3 regions of the Rhizobium sp. AC44/96 genome follow, and region 1 is predicted to be linked to each of the others. Evidence: predicted binding sites of a transcription regulator. Region 1 holds the regulator's gene; each other region holds the start of a gene.
The links. The regulator PhoB, encoded in region 1, activates phosphate uptake and scavenging genes when phosphate is short. The targets are predictions, from matches to a motif close to TGTCATNNANCTGTCAT.
Positions count from the first base shown of each region.

Region 1 (5,675 bases):
AATTGACCTGATAAGGCTGGAAGACGTTGTGACCCCGGGCCCGATGTTCCTGATTCATGGAGACCCAGGTATCGGTCACCACACAATCGACGCCGGCAACCGCGCGGTCAGCATCGTGACCAAGCATGATTTCGGCGCCCTCATTGCGGGCCCAGTTCAGATAGTGATCCTTCGGCTCGGAACCAAGGGGTACGGCCATGTTCATGCGATAGCCGAACCGGGCAGCCCCTTCGATCAGCGAATGCAGCACGTTGTTGCCGTCGCCGGTCCAGGCAACGGTCTTGCCCTTGATCGGGCCACGGTGCTCCTCGAAGGTCATGATATCGGCCATGATCTGGCAGGGATGCGTGTCGTCCGTCAGCGCATTGATCACGGGAACGGTCGCATGTTCGGCAAGCTCCAGCAGCCGGGAATGCTCCGTCGTGCGGATCATGATCGCATCGACGTAGCGCGACAGAACCTTGGCCGTATCGCCGATGGTTTCAGCGCGGCCGAGCTGCATTTCGGTGCCGGAGAGGAACAGCGTTTCGCCGCCGAGCTGGCGCATGCCGACGTCGAAGGAGACGCGCGTACGGGTCGAGGGCTTTTCGAAGATCATTGCCAGCATCTTGCCTGCCAGCGGCTTGTCGCCCTGGCCTGCCTTGAATGCCTGCTTGCGGGAAATAGCGTCGTTCATGATCACCCGCAGGTCGGAGGACGATACCGCGGAGAGATCGAGGAAGTGTTTGGGGGAAGCCATTGTCGTTACCTATTACGCCCGCCGTCAGGCCGGGCACCTATCCGTTCAAGCCGTCTTCTTGATCTTGGAAGCGCGAACGCTTTCGGCGGCACGCTCCAGTCGGGCAAGGCCTTCTCGGGCTTCATCGGCGGTGACCACCAGCGGCGGGAGAAGACGAATGACATTATCGCCAGCAGGGATAGCCAGCAGTTGCGCTGCGCGGATCGCCTGCAGCAATTCAGACGACGGCACGGCGGCCTTGACGCCGAGCATCAGCCCTTCGCCACGAACATCCTCGATGACGTCGGGATAGCGATCCTTGAGCGAGGCGAGCCCCTGGCGGAACACCAGCGAGACGTCACGCACATGCTGGAGGAAGCCGTCTTCGAGAATAACGTCCAGCACGGCATTGCCGACCGCCATGGCGAGCGGATTGCCGCCATAGGTCGAGCCGTGAGTACCGGCCTTCATGCCCGACGCCGCTTCAGCGGTCGCCAGGCAGGCGCCGAGCGGGAAGCCGCCACCGATACCCTTGGCAACAGCCATGATGTCAGGTGTCACACCCGACCACTCATGCGCAAAAAGCTTGCCCGTGCGTCCGACACCGCTCTGAACCTCGTCGAGGATCAGCAGCAGGCCATTGTCATCGCAGATCTGGCGCAGCGCCTTCATGAATTCGGTAGTCGCGGGACGAATGCCGCCCTCGCCCTGAACGGGCTCGATCAGGATGGCTGCCGTTTCCGCTGTGATCGCAGCCTTCACCGCTTCGACATCGCCGAACGTCACCTGGTCGAAGCCCGGTGCCTTGGGACCAAAGCCTTCCAGGTACTTTTCCTGCCCGCCAGCGGCGATGGTCGCCAGCGTCCGGCCGTGGAATGCACCTTCGAACGTGATGATATGGAAACGCTCGGGGTGACCCTTGGAGAACTGGTAGCGGCGCGCCGTCTTGATCGCGCACTCGAGTGCCTCGGCGCCGGAATTGGTGAAGAACACCTTGTCCGCGAAGGTCGCCTGCGTCAGGCGCTTTGCGAATGTTTCCTGGCCCGGGATTTCATAGATGTTGGACAGGTGCCAGACCTTGTCGGCCTGCGCTTTCAGCGCGCCGACGACATGAGGATGCCCATGACCAACCGACGTCACGGCAACGCCGGCACCAAAATCAAGATATCGCTCGCCAGTTTCGGTGATTAGCCACACGCCCTCTCCTCGCTCGAACCGCAAAGGGGCACGAGAGTAGGTATCATAAAGCGGCGCGGCTTCAGCCATGGCGCGATCTCCTGTCATTGGCTACATCGGACTCCGGCTAAAAAGCGGGTCCAGAAAATTAAAAATGCCGCCTTTCGGCGGCGAGCAGCACTATTTACTTTTCGCACTGCAATGTCAACAAAACTGAGGTTTTAGTGCATGCGTCAAGCTGGCAATCAGGGCGCCTAAATCTATCAACAATTAATGTTGCATAAATGACTCTTCGCGCCAGCAAGTTGGGGAAAACTTGAAATTCGATTCCCCGCGATTCAACCGACTCTTGTCACGGAGTCAGCCTCACACTAGGTTAAAACTCAATTACTAGACTGCATGCGGCGGAACTAGTCACCAAAATCGAGCAAGCGTTTCTTGCCTCGGATACGTCCGGGGCAACGGTGAAGGATTCTGCCTACACCAACGCTAATAAGGCGGAGACAGGGGCATGAACTGGACAGACGAGCGCGTTGAAAAACTGAAGAAGCTGTGGTCCGAAGGCCTGAGCGCCAGCCAGATCGCGGCACAACTTGGCGGTGTAAGCCGCAATGCTGTCATTGGCAAAGTTCACCGCTTGAGCCTGCCGGGCCGGGCCAAGGCCGGCGGCACGTCGACGGCGACAAGAACGCCGAAGCGCGCCACGTCCGCGCCACGCGCTCCGAATTATGCATCCCGGATCACCGCCACCCGCACCGTCACCCGCCAGCAGGGTGCGACGATGCTGAAGGAAGAGATCGACATCGATGCGATCGAAGAAGTCAGCTACCGTCCTGCTGCCAACGTGGTCGTACCGATCTCGCGCCGCCTTGGCCTGACGGAGCTCACGGAACGCACCTGCAAGTGGCCGGTCGGCGATCCGCTGAAGGACGACTTTCACTTCTGCGGCTGTGAATCCCCGGATTCCTCACCTTACTGCACCTATCACCAGCGCATGGCGTACCAGCCGGTGAACGAACGCCGGAAGGCTGCAAACCGGGTCGCTTGATCCGGAAGCCGGATAAGGAATACAAAACGGGCCTTCGCGGCCCGTTTTTTGTTGACTGCGAGACGCGGAAGCTCGCATGCCGTACCAGGCACGGTGCGTATCTATAGGGTGCTTGCCGCTCGGCGGTCGCGCGCACTGGAGTATGCGGTGAAAATAGCCTGCCTACATACGGCCGACAGCAACGTTGCTGTATTCGAGGCCGCGGCACGAGAGATCGGCCTCGCCGAGGGAACGCTTGTCCATGCGGTCCGGCCCGACCTGCTCGCAGACGCCGAACGGTCGGGTGGGCTCACCCGCGACATTGCTCATGAAACCGCTTCGCTGCTGCGATCGCTCGGCCTGACGGCTGATGCCGTTATCCTCACATGCTCGACCCTTGGGCCGTCGGTGGACGCATTGGACGGCACGGTGTCCGTTCCCACCCTTCGCGTCGACGCTGCCTTGGCGGAACAGGCAGTTCAGGCGGGAGGCCGGATCGTCTTCCTCTGCGCGGTTCAAACCACCGTGGAACCAACGGCGCAACTCTTCGCCACGGCAGCCGAGGCAACGCAAACGGCGTTCGAAGTGCGCCTCGTGCCCGGGGCATGGGATCTGTTCAAGGCCGGCAATCGTGATGGATATCTGGCGGTCATTGCCGAGGCGGCAGATGCCGCTTATCGCGAGGGTGCAGCGACCGTTGCTCTCGCCCAGGCGTCGATGGTGGGCGCAGCCGATCTGGTCAAAGATGGTCCCAGACCCCTCAGCAGTCCAGCGGCGGGCCTTGCCGCCGCTGTGACGAGCGTTTCGCGAGACGCCTGAGCCGGCGGCTCGTTCCCACAAGACGAGCCCCCAGCGGCCCGCTCTGCTGGCGGATCGATGGAAGCCTATGCTTCCATCGAGTATCCGGCGCCACGAACGGTGCGGATCACATCCTGCATATTGGAGAAGTTCAGCGCCTTGCGCAGACGCCCGACATGGACGTCGACGGTGCGTTCGTCGACATAGATGTCGTGGCCCCAGACGCCGTCCAGAAGCTGCGAACGCGAGAAGACGCGGCCTGGCGACGCCATGAGGAATTCCAGCAGGCGGAATTCCGTCGGCCCCAGGCGGACTTCACGGCTCTTGCGATGAACGCGGTGGGTTTCGCGATCGAGTTCGATATCGCCGCACTTGAGGAGCGACGAGAGAACTTCCGGCTTGGCGCGGCGTAGCATCGCCTTGACGCGGGCAACCAGCTCGGGTGTCGAGAACGGCTTGACCACGTAGTCGTCGGCGCCGGTGGACAGGCCGCGAACGCGTTCGCTCTCCTCGCCACGGGCCGTCAACATGATGATCGGCAGACGTTCGGTTTCCGGCCGCATGCGCAGGCGACGGCAGAGCTCGATGCCGGACACGCCAGGCAGCATCCAATCGAGGATCAGAAGGTCGGGCGTGCGCTCCTGCAGCCGGATCTCGGCCTCGTCGCCGCGCAGGATGGTGTCGACCTCGAAGCCTTCGGCCTCGAGGTTATAGCGAAGAAGCACGCTCAGGGCCTCTTCGTCTTCAACGACAGCTACTTTAGGTATCATTCGTTTCGGTCTCCTGGGGGCGCGGTCGCGGAACGATTATTCAGTGACTGCGCCGACGGTGTTGGCGGTATCGTCCTTCGGACGTTCGCCTTCCGGCTGGGCACCGGTGGCCATGTAGTAGATGGTTTCGGCAATGTTGGTCGCATGGTCGCCGATGCGCTCGATGTTCTTGGCGCAGAAGAGAAGATGCGTGCAGCTGGTGATGTTGCGCGGATCTTCCATCATGTAGGTGAGCAGCTCGCGAAACAGCGAGGTGTACATCGCGTCGATTTCCTCGTCGCGCTCACGGATCGACTTGGCGCGGTCCGCAGCACGGCTCGTGTAAACGTCGAGAACTTCCTTGAGCTGGACAAGCGCCAGCTCCGAGAGGTGCTCGAGGCCGCGAGCGAGCTTGCGGGGAACGCCGCTGCTCTGCACGGCGATGACGCGCTTTGCAGTGTTCTTGCCAAGATCGCCAACGCGCTCGAGGTCGGCCGCGATGCGGATCGAACCCATGATTTCGCGAAGGTCGGCGGCCATGGGCTGACGACGTGCAATGGTGATGATCGCCTTGTCGCCGATCTCGCGCTCGGCGTGGTCGAGGATCACGTCGTCGGAAATGACCTTCTGGGCGAGCGCCGTGTCGCCGTTCACCAGGGCGCGGACAGCGTCTGAAACCATCTGTTCTGCAAGACCGCCCATTTCCGAAATACGGCGGGACAGGAACTTCAGGTCGTCGTCGTAGGCGGAATAGATATGTGTCGATGCCATGGGGCTTATCCTTGAATGTCCTGAGGGTTACCGTTGCCGGAGATCAACCGAAGCGGCCCATGATGTAGTCCTGGGTGCGCGGGTCATCCGGGTTGGTGAACATCTTGTCTGTGTCGTTTTCCTCGACGAGGTTGCCGAGGTGGAACATGGCGGTACGCTGCGAAACGCGAGCCGCCTGCTGCATCGAGTGTGTGACGATGACGATGGTGTAGCTTTCGCGCAGTTCGTGGATGAGCTCCTCGACCTTGGCGGTGGCGATCGGGTCAAGCGCGGAGCACGGCTCGTCCATCAGGATGACTTCAGGGCTGACCGCAACGGCGCGAGCAATGCAAAGGCGCTGCTGCTGACCGCCGGAGAGGCCGGTGCCGGACTCGTGAACGCGATCCTTCACTTCGTTCCACAGGCCGGCACGCTGCAGGCTGTATTCGACGATCTG
Region 1 is NZ_LXKO01000001.1:215,193-220,867, reverse strand. Features, by position in the region: gene argF (ornithine carbamoyltransferase) at 1-739, opposite strand, end outside; gene A6U87_RS01040 (aspartate aminotransferase family protein) at 785-1,984, opposite strand; gene A6U87_RS01035 (GcrA family cell cycle regulator) at 2,406-2,942, shown strand; gene A6U87_RS01030 (aspartate/glutamate racemase family protein) at 3,090-3,740, shown strand; gene phoB (phosphate regulon transcriptional regulator PhoB) at 3,806-4,489, opposite strand; gene phoU (phosphate signaling complex protein PhoU) at 4,526-5,239, opposite strand; gene pstB (phosphate ABC transporter ATP-binding protein PstB) at 5,283-5,675, opposite strand, start outside.

Region 2 (5,675 bases), on a different contig from region 1:
TCTTCGCAGCGGCAAAGATCGGCTTCATGACGAAGCCGGAGCGGAAGACGAAGCGGTTCAACTGGTCGAGGTAAGCATCGAAATCGGTGATCGGGCGCACGGCGACACCGCTCTCTGCCGCAGCCTTGGCGACAGCAGGCGCAATGCGGAGGATGAGGCGCGGATCGAACGGCGAGGGGATCAGATAGTTCGGCCCGAAGATCGGCGTTTCATCGGAATAGGCGCGAGCGGCGACGTCAGACGGTTCTTCGCGGGCAAGGGCTGCGATGGCGCGAACGGCCGCCATCTTCATTTCCTCATTGATCGTGACGGCGCCGCAATCGAGAGCGCCGCGGAAGATGTACGGGAAGCAGAGGACGTTGTTGACTTGGTTCGGGAAGTCCGAACGCCCCGTGCAGATCATCGCATCCGGGCGGGCGGCGCGGGCGAGATCCGGCATGATTTCGGGGTTTGGATTGGCGAGCGCCATGATCAGCGGCTTATCCGCCATCTGTGCCAGCAGCTCCGGCTTCAGCACGCCGGCAGCGGAGAGACCGAGGAAGACATCGGCGCCGCCGATGTTTTCGGCGAGCGTGCGCGTATCGCTCTTCTGCGCGTAGACGCTCTTCCATTCGTCCATCAACTCGACGCGGCCTTCGTAGACGAGGCCTTCGAGATCGTGGACCCAGATGTTCTCGCGCTTCGCGCCGAGCGTGACGAGGAGATTGAGGCAAGCGAGTGCGGCAGCACCGGCGCCGGAGGCGACGATCTTGACCTCTTCGATCTTCTTGCCGGCCAGTTCCAGACCGTTCAGGATAGCCGCGGCAACGATGATGGCGGTACCGTGTTGGTCATCGTGGAAGACCGGGATCTTCATCTTCTCGCGAAGCTGGCGCTCGATCTCGAAACATTCGGGCGCCTTGATATCCTCGAGGTTGATACCGCCGAAGGTGGGCTCCAGCGACGCAACCGTCGAGACCATCTGATCGACGGTCGTGGCATCCACTTCGATATCGAAAACGTCGATGTTGGCGAACTTCTTGAAGAGGACCGCCTTGCCTTCCATCACCGGCTTCGATGCCAGGGGGCCGATATTGCCCAGGCCCAGCACTGCCGTGCCGTTGGAGATGACCGCAACGAGGTTCGAGCGTGAGGTATAATCCGCAGCCGTCTCCGGGTTGTCGCGAATGGCGAGGCAGGGAGCAGCAACGCCGGGCGAATAGGCGAGCGCAAGGTCGCGCTGGTTGCCGAGCGGCTTGGTGGCCTGGATCTCGAGTTTTCCGGGACGGGGGTAGCGGTGGAAGAACAGTGCCTGCTCATCGAGGCTTCCGCCTGCCGTATTCGCTTCCGTCTTGGATTTTTCGTGATGATCCATCGTCGTCTCCGGGCTGTCGCATGCTGTCTTTGGTGGCCTTCAATACATCAAACGCAACCGCTGGACAGTCAAATTTTCGAAAATTGCTCAATTTGAACCATGGTTTCGAGACCTTGGGACCGATGTGCAAAAACCGGCGAGGAGAGGGGATGTCATCTTCCTGAAACACGACTCTGGTTTTCAGAGACATAGATGAACCAGGGACACGGGCAGGATGCTTGTGAAGGATAATATGGATACCCGTCACTTCCGTACGCTCTTTATTTCCGACGTACATCTCGGCTCGAAGGCCGCAAAGGCGGATTTTCTGCTCGATTTCCTTAAATATCACGAGGCCGACACCGTCTATCTCGTCGGCGATATCGTCGATGGCTGGCGCCTGAAGCGCAGCTGGTACTGGCCGCAGGATTGTAACGACGTCGTGCAGAAGCTGCTGCGCAAGGCGCGCAAAGGCACGCGCGTCATCTACATACCCGGCAATCACGACGAATTCCTCCGCGACTTTCCAGGCATGCACTTCGGCGGCATTGAAGTCGCCGAACGGATGATGCACGAGGCAGCCGACGGCAAGAAGTATCTCGTGCTTCACGGCGACGAGTTCGATGTCGTCGTTCGCAACGCGCGGCTGCTCGCTTATCTCGGCGACTGGGCCTACGACATGGCGATCATGATCAATGTCGGCCTTGCCGCCGTTCGCAGACGCCTTGGAATGCCGTACTGGTCGTTCTCCGCCTGGGCCAAGCTGCAGGTTAAGCATGCGGTGAACTTCATCGGCGAGTTCCAGAAGGTCGTTGCCGACGAGGCGCGCAAGCACGACGCCGACGGCGTGATCTGTGGCCACATCCATCATGCTGTCATGGAGGACATGGACGGTATCCGCTACATCAACACCGGCGACTGGGTGGAAAGCTGCACGGCAATCGTCGAACACATGGACGGCACATTCGAATTGATCGAATGGCGCACGATGGCCGACGCTCAACCTGTTACGCTTGCCATCGAACACCAGAAGCCGGAACTCGCGCAGCAGGCCGCGTAGGCAGGCTGCTTCGGCACTTCTCATTTATCGAAGGCACCCTTCGGGCGTTGCGTTCGCGCGACAGCCCCCAATTATTTTTGAAATCGGTTTGGGCGGGCTATTTCTTGCCATAGTCGCCCTTAGGTTGACGTGTTAGGCAACGGTCAGTTTCCTTCAGGTCTACCCATGATTCCCGTTCAAAATCTCTCCAGGGGAGAGGGCGCGCCACCGCGCTTCCGATTGCTAAGCGCGCTGTCCTACTGCGCGCCTCTCCTTGTGAACGGCGTTGCCTTGCCCTTCTTTCCAGTCTGGCTGGCACTTCACAAATTCACCGATCATGAAATCGGCCTTATCCTTGCCGTGCCGATGATCGTGCGCGTGCTGGTCGCACCCATTGTCGCGATGTACGCGGACCGGATGAAGGAGCGTGCGGACGTTCTTGTGTTTTCGGGTGGGCTTTCACTGCTGACGGCGATCGCCCTTTACTGGACGACGACGTTCTGGCCGGTTCTGATCGTTTATACGATCCAGGGCGCCACGTTCTCCCCCTATATCCCGGTGGTAGAGTCGATCGTCATCTCCGGCGTTCGGCGCTGGGGTCTCGATTACGGTTCGATGCGCGTCTGGGGTTCGATTGCCTTCATCATCTCGACGCTGGTCGGCGGCCGGCTGATCGGCCGTTGGGGCGGCGAAATGGTGTTGCCGGTGATGATCTTCGGATTCGTGATGACGATGGTCATGGCGATGTACTGTCCACGGATCGGCCCGACGCGCCGGCGTGGCACGCCTGTCGACATTCCCGCGGCAACCGGCAGTTCGCTGCGCCAGCCGCATCTGCTGGTTCTCCTGATCGGTGTTGCCATCCAGCAGTCCAGCCACGCATTGCTCTATACGTTTGCATCGATCTACTGGCGGGATCTCGGCTTCTCCGGCACCGAGATCGCCGTGCTCTGGAGTGCCGGCGTTGCCGCGGAAGTCACGGTCTTCTTCCTGTCGAGGCGCCTCAGCCGGCGTTTCGATGCCTGGACGCTCATCCGCTTCGGTGCCGGCGTCTGTATCTGTCGCTGGATCCTCTTCCCGCTGCACTGGGGATTTGTCGGCTTCTTCCTGCTGCAATGTCTCCACGCCTTCAGCTTCGCTTTCGTCCACACTGGCGTGCAGCGGAGAATCGTGGCCAGCGTTCAGGAAACGCAGGAATCGTCGGCCCAAGGCGCCTACTTCTTCTACAACGGCATGTTCATGGCGCTGATGACGATCGCATCGGGATACATCTACGCCATTCTCGGTCTTGCCAGCTACTACGTGATGGCCACCGCCGCCCTGCTGGGCCTCGGCCTTATCATTGTTGCCTACTATCTTCAGCCCCAGAGGCTCGCTTCTGGCGGCCAGACGAGCGATGCCGTGTAGCGAAGACCGGGCTCGCGGTCCCGCGCAAGAAGCAGGGGCCCATCGAGATCGACGAACTCCACGTCCTGGGCAAGCAGGACCGCTGGTGCCATCGCAAGCGATGTTCCGACCATGCAGCCCAGCATGATCTTGAAGCCCAGGCGCTGCGCTTCGCGCTTCATCACGAGCGCCTCGGTCAAGCCACCTGTCTTGTCGAGCTTGATGTTGATAGCATCGTAGCGGTCGCGAAGGCTGGCGAGATCGCCGGCGTGATGGACGCTTTCGTCGGCGCAGATCAGGAGCGGATGATCGATCACGGCCAGCATTTCATCCTTGCCCGCGGGAAGGGGCTGTTCCACGAGGGCGACGCCCGCCTCGGCGGATACACGCAGATGATGTTCGAGCATCGCTTCCGGCCAACCTTCATTGGCGTCGAGAATGATAGCGGCATCGGGGGCTGCCGCCCTGACGGCGCGAATTCGGCTCTCGTCGTCGCCAGTGCCGACCTTGACCTTCAACAAGGCGCGGCCAGGGTTTGCGCGGGCCTGCTCGGCCATCACGTCAGGTTCACCAAGCGAAATCGTGTACGCGGTCGTCAGCGGGCGCGGCTCGGACAAACCAAGTATCGTCGCCACAGAGGTTCCCGATTGCTTGGCTCGAAGATCCCAAAGCGCACAGTCGACAGCGTTGCGCGCGGCTCCCGGAGGCATGGCTCGCTGGAGATCGGCGAGCGAAAGCCCTGCCTCCACCAGCGGCTTCGCGGCCTCGATCTGCGCCGCAACACTTTCCATGGTCTCGCCGTAACGACGGTAGGGAACGCACTCGCCCCAGCCGGAAACGCCGTTTTCGGTGACGATGCAGGCAATGACCTCCGCCCAGGTCTTGGCACCGCGCGAGATCGTAAACGTCCCTGCAATGGGGAAGGAGTCTGTTCTAATTTCGAGCGACCGTGGCATATTTGCAATCCTGCACGCATGGAAATCTTGTGTGGCTTCGGTATATTGGACGCGAGCGGCGAACCATTGTTCGCGAGTCGGCAATGTCGCCGTAAGCCTTGAAAGACACAAGCGTTTTGAAATCCGAAAACCGTAACGCCGCCTCACTGCATGTGGACGACCAAGCCAATGGTTCGGGTAAGCACGTCCATCTCGAGGGAAACTGGCGAAGCGCCAACGTCCACCTTGTCCTCAACGATTTCGAGAAGCTTGCAGCGCGCGGCAGCGGGGATGTCACGCTGGATCTATCGGCCGTCACCGACATCGATACCGCCGGTGTCTGGCTGCTTTGCCGGTTGAAGAAACAGGTGGAAGCGGGCGGCGGCAGCGTACGGTTCGAAGGCAGCAATCCTCATATCGACGAGTTGATTGCGTCCTTCTCGGAAGAACCCGCCGAACAGAAGCAGGAGCCTGGCCCCAAGCAATCTCTGGCGCAGCGGGTATTTGCCCCCATCGGCAAGATCACCTACGACATCTGGAACAACCTCGCCGCGGCGATGTACATCCTCGGGTCGGCCGTTCGCGGTGCGCAGATGAAGTTCGGCCGCGGCAGCGGCGTTTCGCCTGCCTCCATCGTCAACCAGATCGACCACATGGGCGTACGCGCCGTGCCGATCATTCTGCTGATGTCCTTCCTCATTGGGGCGATTATCGCCCAGCAGGGGGCCTTCCAGCTTCGGTATTTCGGCGCCGAAGTCTTCGTGGTCGACCTCGTCGGTATTCTGCAGCTACGCGAAATCGGCGTCTTGCTGACGGCCATCATGATCGCGGGCCGCTCGGGCAGCGCGATCACCGCTGAAATCGGTTCGATGAAGATGCGTGAGGAAGTCGACGCGCTGAAGGTCATGGGGCTCAACCCGGTCGGCGTCCTGATTTTCCCGCGCCTCGTTGCGCTCACCGTCGCCCTGCCGCTGCTGACCGT
Region 2 is NZ_LXKO01000023.1:9,812-15,486, forward strand. Features, by position in the region: gene A6U87_RS17430 (NADP-dependent malic enzyme) at 1-1,354, opposite strand, end outside; gene A6U87_RS17435 (UDP-2,3-diacylglucosamine diphosphatase) at 1,569-2,393, shown strand; gene A6U87_RS17440 (MFS transporter) at 2,559-3,779, shown strand; gene dgcA (N-acetyl-D-Glu racemase DgcA) at 3,731-4,714, opposite strand; gene A6U87_RS17450 (MlaE family lipid ABC transporter permease subunit) at 4,813-5,675, shown strand, end outside.
Region 2: A6U87_RS17435 (UDP-2,3-diacylglucosamine diphosphatase) is a predicted target of PhoB. The motif match lies at 1,505-1,521, and genes of this name have one in related genera.

Region 3 (5,675 bases), on a different contig from region 1:
TCTCGATCTTTCCGTGCAGTTCGGCAGCCTTCTTGATCCTCGCTTTTTCAGCAGTTCGCGGGTCCAGCGTATCGTGGAACAACCGGAAGATCAGTGCGGCGATAGCCGGATACTTATCGAGCGTTGTCGCGATGTAGTCCTGCGAATAGGCGATGCCTGCCTGGCGCAGGTAGCGCGCATAGGCGCGAAGAACGCTGGTCTCGCGAGCCGACAGGTCGGCGGAGACGATAAGCCGGTTGAAGTTGTCGTTGTCGATAATGCCGCTGAAAGCCGACAGGAAGGCTTCTTCAAGCGCCGGACCTTGGCGCGCGAGATCGACATCAAGGCCGCCGCGGGCTTCAAGCTCCATATCGTGAAGAACGACCAGGTGTTCGGAGCCATCGTTCAGCGTCACGTCGATATCGAAGGTTCCTTCGCTGATCACGTTGAAACCGAGATTTTCGAGCAAGGGTACGCGCCGGGACAGCGCAAGCTGGCCGCCGGCGTGGAAGATCTTCAAGCATAGCAGATCCACTTCGTCCTTACGTCGCGTGTAGAAGGCGATCCGGATCTGTTCGCCTGCCGCGCAACCAGCGATGTCTTCGAGGTCACTGAAGGTTTCTTCCGGCGGAAAGAGATCCTGGAAAGCGTGACTGACCTGGATCCTTGGCGCCTTGGGGCCGGCCAAGGCTTCGAAGCGGTCGTCCCAGCGTGCGGTGATGACGCGGATCGCTTCTTCGAGGCGTGCTTGCGGCACCCGCGGCGTCTTGCCGCCGGAGCGTCCGATGATGAAGTGCACGCGGGCGACACCACCCTCCGGGAAGGCGGGGTAGTAGGCGGACACGCGACCATCGTAGATCGTCTTCAGATACGTTCCGATCTTCTCGCGCACGATGGAGTCATATTCTTCGCGCGGGACGTAGACGATCACGGAAACGAAGCGATCGAAGTGGTCGATACGTGGCAGGGCGCGGACACGGGGTCGGTCGGCCAGATCGTTGATCTGTTCGGCGAAAGTTGCCAGCAGCGTCGTGTCGATCTGGAAGAGATCGTCGCGCGGGTAGGATTCCAGCGTGTTGTCGAGCATGCGACCCGAATGGCTCATCGGATCGAAGCCGAAATGTTCTTTCACCTTTTCGATTTTCGAACGTAGCAGCGGAATATCGCTGGCCAACGAGGTGTAGGCCGTGGACGTAAACAGGCCGACGATGCGCAGTTCGCCGGTGACGTTGCCATCCGCGTCGAAGCGTTTGACGCCGACATAGTCCATATAGGCTCGCCGGTGGACGATTGATTTCACGTTCGCCTTGGTGACGATGAGGAAGTCCGGGCCATCCAGGAACGCCAGAATTTCGGGAGTCGTGGTCACGGCATCCTTGCCGGTGCGCAGCACCAGCACGTCGGGATTGGAAAGAATACCCAGACCCGTTCCCTTGTCGCGCTCGACTTTGGCGCTCGATCCCTTGCCCGAGTAAAGATATTCGCGCATGCCGAGGAAGGTGAAATTCGCATCGCGCAACCACGTCAGAAACGCGATCGCTTCGTCCCGTTCAGCCTTCCTGCGGCCGGCAGGATAAGAGGACAGCTCGTCGATCACGGTGCCAAGCCGCGCTACCATCGGTTTCCAATCGGACACCGTCAGCCTCACCTGCTCGACAACAGCTCCGATGCGCTTGATCAGATCGCTCGCCTGCGCAGCCGTGAGCGGAGAGATATGCAGCTGGATGTGGCTGACGCGATTGGCTGGTTCGCTTGGCGCGTCGGCCACATAGAGCTCTGGAACTCCTCCGTCCTTCATGACCAGAATCGGGTGCACGGCCATGAAGAGATCGCGATAGCTACTCGTGACCTCGCCCATCACCGATTCATAGAGGAAGGGCATATTGTGGTCGGTAACCGAGAGGATCGATACCGCCGTTCCGTTTGGCGCTACGTCTGCGACGGTCTCAATGCTGATGCGAGGAGTTTTGCGGCTCCATGCCCCGAGTTCACGGGCGCAATGAACCGCTGAAAGCGCCAGCATCTCCGGCGTGTAGGCCTCGAGGTCGTCGTTGCTTGCCCGACCGAAGAGAATTTCTGGATCGATGTGACTCTCGCCTATGGCAGCGGCGATCTTGCTCGCGCTTTCGAGCTGTTTTTCCCGCTTAGGATTGTTTCGAGCAGCCATCCCAGATGTTCCCTCATGTGTTGGATTTTCGGCAGGTTAGCAGAAGATTGGACGGAAAAATCTCTAAAAGAAGGCGGAAACGGACAGCTTTCGTGCGTTTTTTCCCTCGAAGACGCCTGATTCTTAAAAGAATGCGGAACTTTTTCATTTTGGTGATTGCTCCGGTTCGGAGACATCGCATGTCCGGATGAAGGACGGTTGACAGTTGCTCGTCAAAAAGGAGATCTACGGAAACGAATAGAATTCGGATCGGAAGAAGATGTCCCAGAATACAGCGGGAACTGTGATCGTGATCTCGAGCCATGTGGTACGTGGCTCAGTCGGAAACCGTGCAGCCGTATTCGCGCTGGAAACACTCGGCCATCAGGTTTGGGCATTGCCGACCATCGTTCTGCCATGGCATCCCGGCCACGGGCGATCTACGCGGCTAACCTTCGCCGAGGCCGATTTCGATGCCGCGATCGACGATCTCATCCGCGCACCCTGGATTGGCGAGGTCCGAGCGGTTCTTACGGGGTATTTTGGCAACGCTGCGCAGGCGCGTTCGGTCGCACGGCTCGTCGCCGCGCTGCGGGAACGAGATCCGGATCTCTTCTATGTTTGCGATCCCGTGATGGGAGACCTGGGCGGCCTCTATGTACCGGAGGCGACCGCCGAGGCCATCCGGGACCATCTTATTCCGCTGGCCTCGCTTGCGACACCCAACAGGTATGAGCTGGCCTGGCTCGCTGGCGCTCCGCTTGAGGACAATACCGCGATCATCGATGCCGCGCTGTCGCTTGGACCTTCGCGTATGCTCGTTACTTCCGCGGTACCGATGATGGCCGGCGGTACCGGAAATCTCTATCTTTCGGGACGGCATGCCCTGCTTGCCGAGCATCGCCTTGTCGAAAAGCCGCCGAACGGTCTCGGCGACCTGCTTGCCGCCCTGTTCCTCTCCCGGCTCCTGTCGGGAATGGAGGATGAGAAGGCGCTCCAGCTAGCAACGGCAAGCGTCTACGAGGTTCTCGCGCGCGCCGTTAAACGTGGTAGCGATGAACTGACGCTTGCAAGCGACGCGTCCAGCCTGGCAACGCCGATGGCCATGGTGCAGATGCGGCGGCTGCTGCATCCGGCGCAGAGACGAAAGAGCTAGCTTTCTTCGTGGCGGTGATTTTGCACTGCTATGGTTGATCTTGTCCGGTTCCCGCTGTAATCGAATGACATGCAGCGTTTTCCAAACACCCTTCTGGACGGCTATCGCAACTTCATGAGCGGGCGTTATGCCGATGCTCGTGACCGCTATAAGACGCTCGCCGAGAACGGCCAGAGCCCAAGCACCCTCGTCGTAGCCTGTTCAGACTCGCGCGCTGCGCCGGAGCTGATATTCGATGCGGGCCCCGGCGAGCTGTTCGTTGTTCGCAATGTCGCCAACATGGTGCCGCCCTACGAACCGGACGGCCATTTCCATGCCACCTCGGCAGCATTGGAATTCGCTGTTCAGGTGCTGAAGGTTTCAGACATCGTCGTGATGGGACACGGTCGTTGCGGCGGTATTCGCGCAGCGCTCGATCCCAACGCCGAACCGCTGTCGCCCGGCGACTTTATCGGTCGTTGGATGTCGCTTTTACGGCCGGCTGCGGAGCAGATCCAGAGTAACGACATCATGACGCCAGGCGAGCGACAGACAGCGCTTGAGCGTATTTCGATCCGAAACTCGATCGATAATCTCAGAACGTTTCCGAACATCAAGGCGCTGGAAGAAGCCGGCCAGATCCAACTTCATGGTTCCTGGTTCGATATTTCGACCGGTGAGCTCTGGGTGATGGATGCGGAGACGCGCGACTTCGTTCGCCCCGAAATCTAAGCACAAATAAAAAAGCGCCGAAGTTGCCTCCGGCGCTTTGCTAGACAGCTGTGTCCGGCTTAATTGGCGTCGATCTGCTGGCCGATGTAGGCAATTGCCTGCTGGTAGACCGTCGCGGCGTTCCAGCCTGCAATGGCCGCAAAGTTCGGCTCGCCCGGCTGATAACCGGCACCAGCCTGCCAGCCGTGGCCCTTGAGGAAGTTTGCCGTGGAGGCAAGCGCATCTGCGCGCGACCCGACCATGTCAACACGGCCATCGCCATCCCCATCGACGCCGAAATTGACGACGTTGCGAGGCAGGAACTGAGTCTGGCCGATTTCGCCGTGAGCGGCGCCGCGTGCCTGCGGATTGAGATAGCCTTCCGAGACCAGCTGAAGCGCTGCGTAGAGCTGATCGGTGAAATAATCGGAGCGGCGGCAGTCGTAAGCGAGGGTCGAAACAGCAGACATTGTGTGCTGGTTGCCCATGTAGCTGCCGAAACCTGTCTCCATGCCCCAGATGGCGATCAGCGGGCCTGCTGGCACGCCGTACTTCCGCTCGATGGATGCAAACAGGGGAGCGTTGGCACGCTTCATGCCCTTGCCGCGGGAAATGATGGCTGCGCCGCCGCGCTTCTGCATGAAGGCATCAAACGACAGCTTGAAGCTCTTTTGGCCGCGGTCGGCCGCGATCGTCGGGCGATTGTAGGCGACATTCGCGAAGGCTCGGTCGAGCACGGCGCGGTTTACGCCGCTGGCAGCCGCTTCCTGCTTGAATGCGCTGACCCAGGCGTCGAAGCCAGCACCGGTGTTACCGCACTGTGCTCCTTGAGCTGCCGCTGGAACTGCGTGAAGAATGGCGGCAGCCGCGGCTGCAGCCAGCAAGAACTTTGTCATGCGCATGGAGAGTTACCCCGATCCCGATCAACTTAACCTGCAAACGGGCTAAAACCCTGTTCTCGGCGATATTGTGACGCTTACGCTTTTGACAAGCGCGGGAGGCCAAAATTGGCATCCCGCACCTAGAATAAGCTGTCGCTTTAAAAGCGGGCTTAGCGCATCGTGGTTAAAAAATGGTTCAGGCAGCCTGCTTGCGAGGCTTCAAGAGACCACGATTGACGAGCAATTCCGCGATCTGGATCGCGTTCAGAGCAGCGCCCTTGCGAAGGTTGTCGGAAACAACCCAGATGTTCAGGCCGTTCTCGACCGTTGCGTCTTCGCGGATGCGCGAGATGTAGGTCGCATCTTCGCCGGCTGACTCGTACGGCGTGATGTAGCCACCGTTCTCGTGCTTGTCGATGACCTGGCAACCCGGTGCTTCCCGCAGGATGTCGCGCGCCTGATCGGCCGTGATCTCGCTCTCGAACTCGATGTTGACGGATTCCGAGTGACCAATGAAAACAGGTACGCGCACAGCCGTGCAGGTCACCTTGATCTTCGGATCAAGCATCTTCTTTGTTTCTGCGAGAACCTTCCACTCTTCCTTCGTGTAGCCGTCCTCCATGAAGACGTCGATGTGAGGGATGACGTTGAAGGCGATGCGCTTGGTGAACTTCTTGTTTTCGATCGGATCGGCGACGAAAACGGCGCGCGTCTGATTGAACAGCTCGTCCATACCGTCCTTGCCGGCGCCGGAAACGGACTGGTAGGTGGATACGACGACGCGCTTGATCTTGGCGAAGTCATGCAGCGGCTTAAGGGCCAC
Region 3 is NZ_LXKO01000003.1:95,197-100,871, reverse strand. Features, by position in the region: gene A6U87_RS07225 (NAD-glutamate dehydrogenase) at 1-2,146, opposite strand, end outside; gene pdxY (pyridoxal kinase PdxY) at 2,406-3,281, shown strand; gene A6U87_RS07215 (carbonic anhydrase) at 3,351-3,992, shown strand; gene A6U87_RS07210 (lytic transglycosylase domain-containing protein) at 4,052-4,873, opposite strand; gene A6U87_RS07205 (aspartate-semialdehyde dehydrogenase) at 5,049-5,675, opposite strand, start outside.
Region 3: A6U87_RS07225 (NAD-glutamate dehydrogenase) is a predicted target of PhoB. The motif match lies at 2,334-2,350, and genes of this name have one in related genera.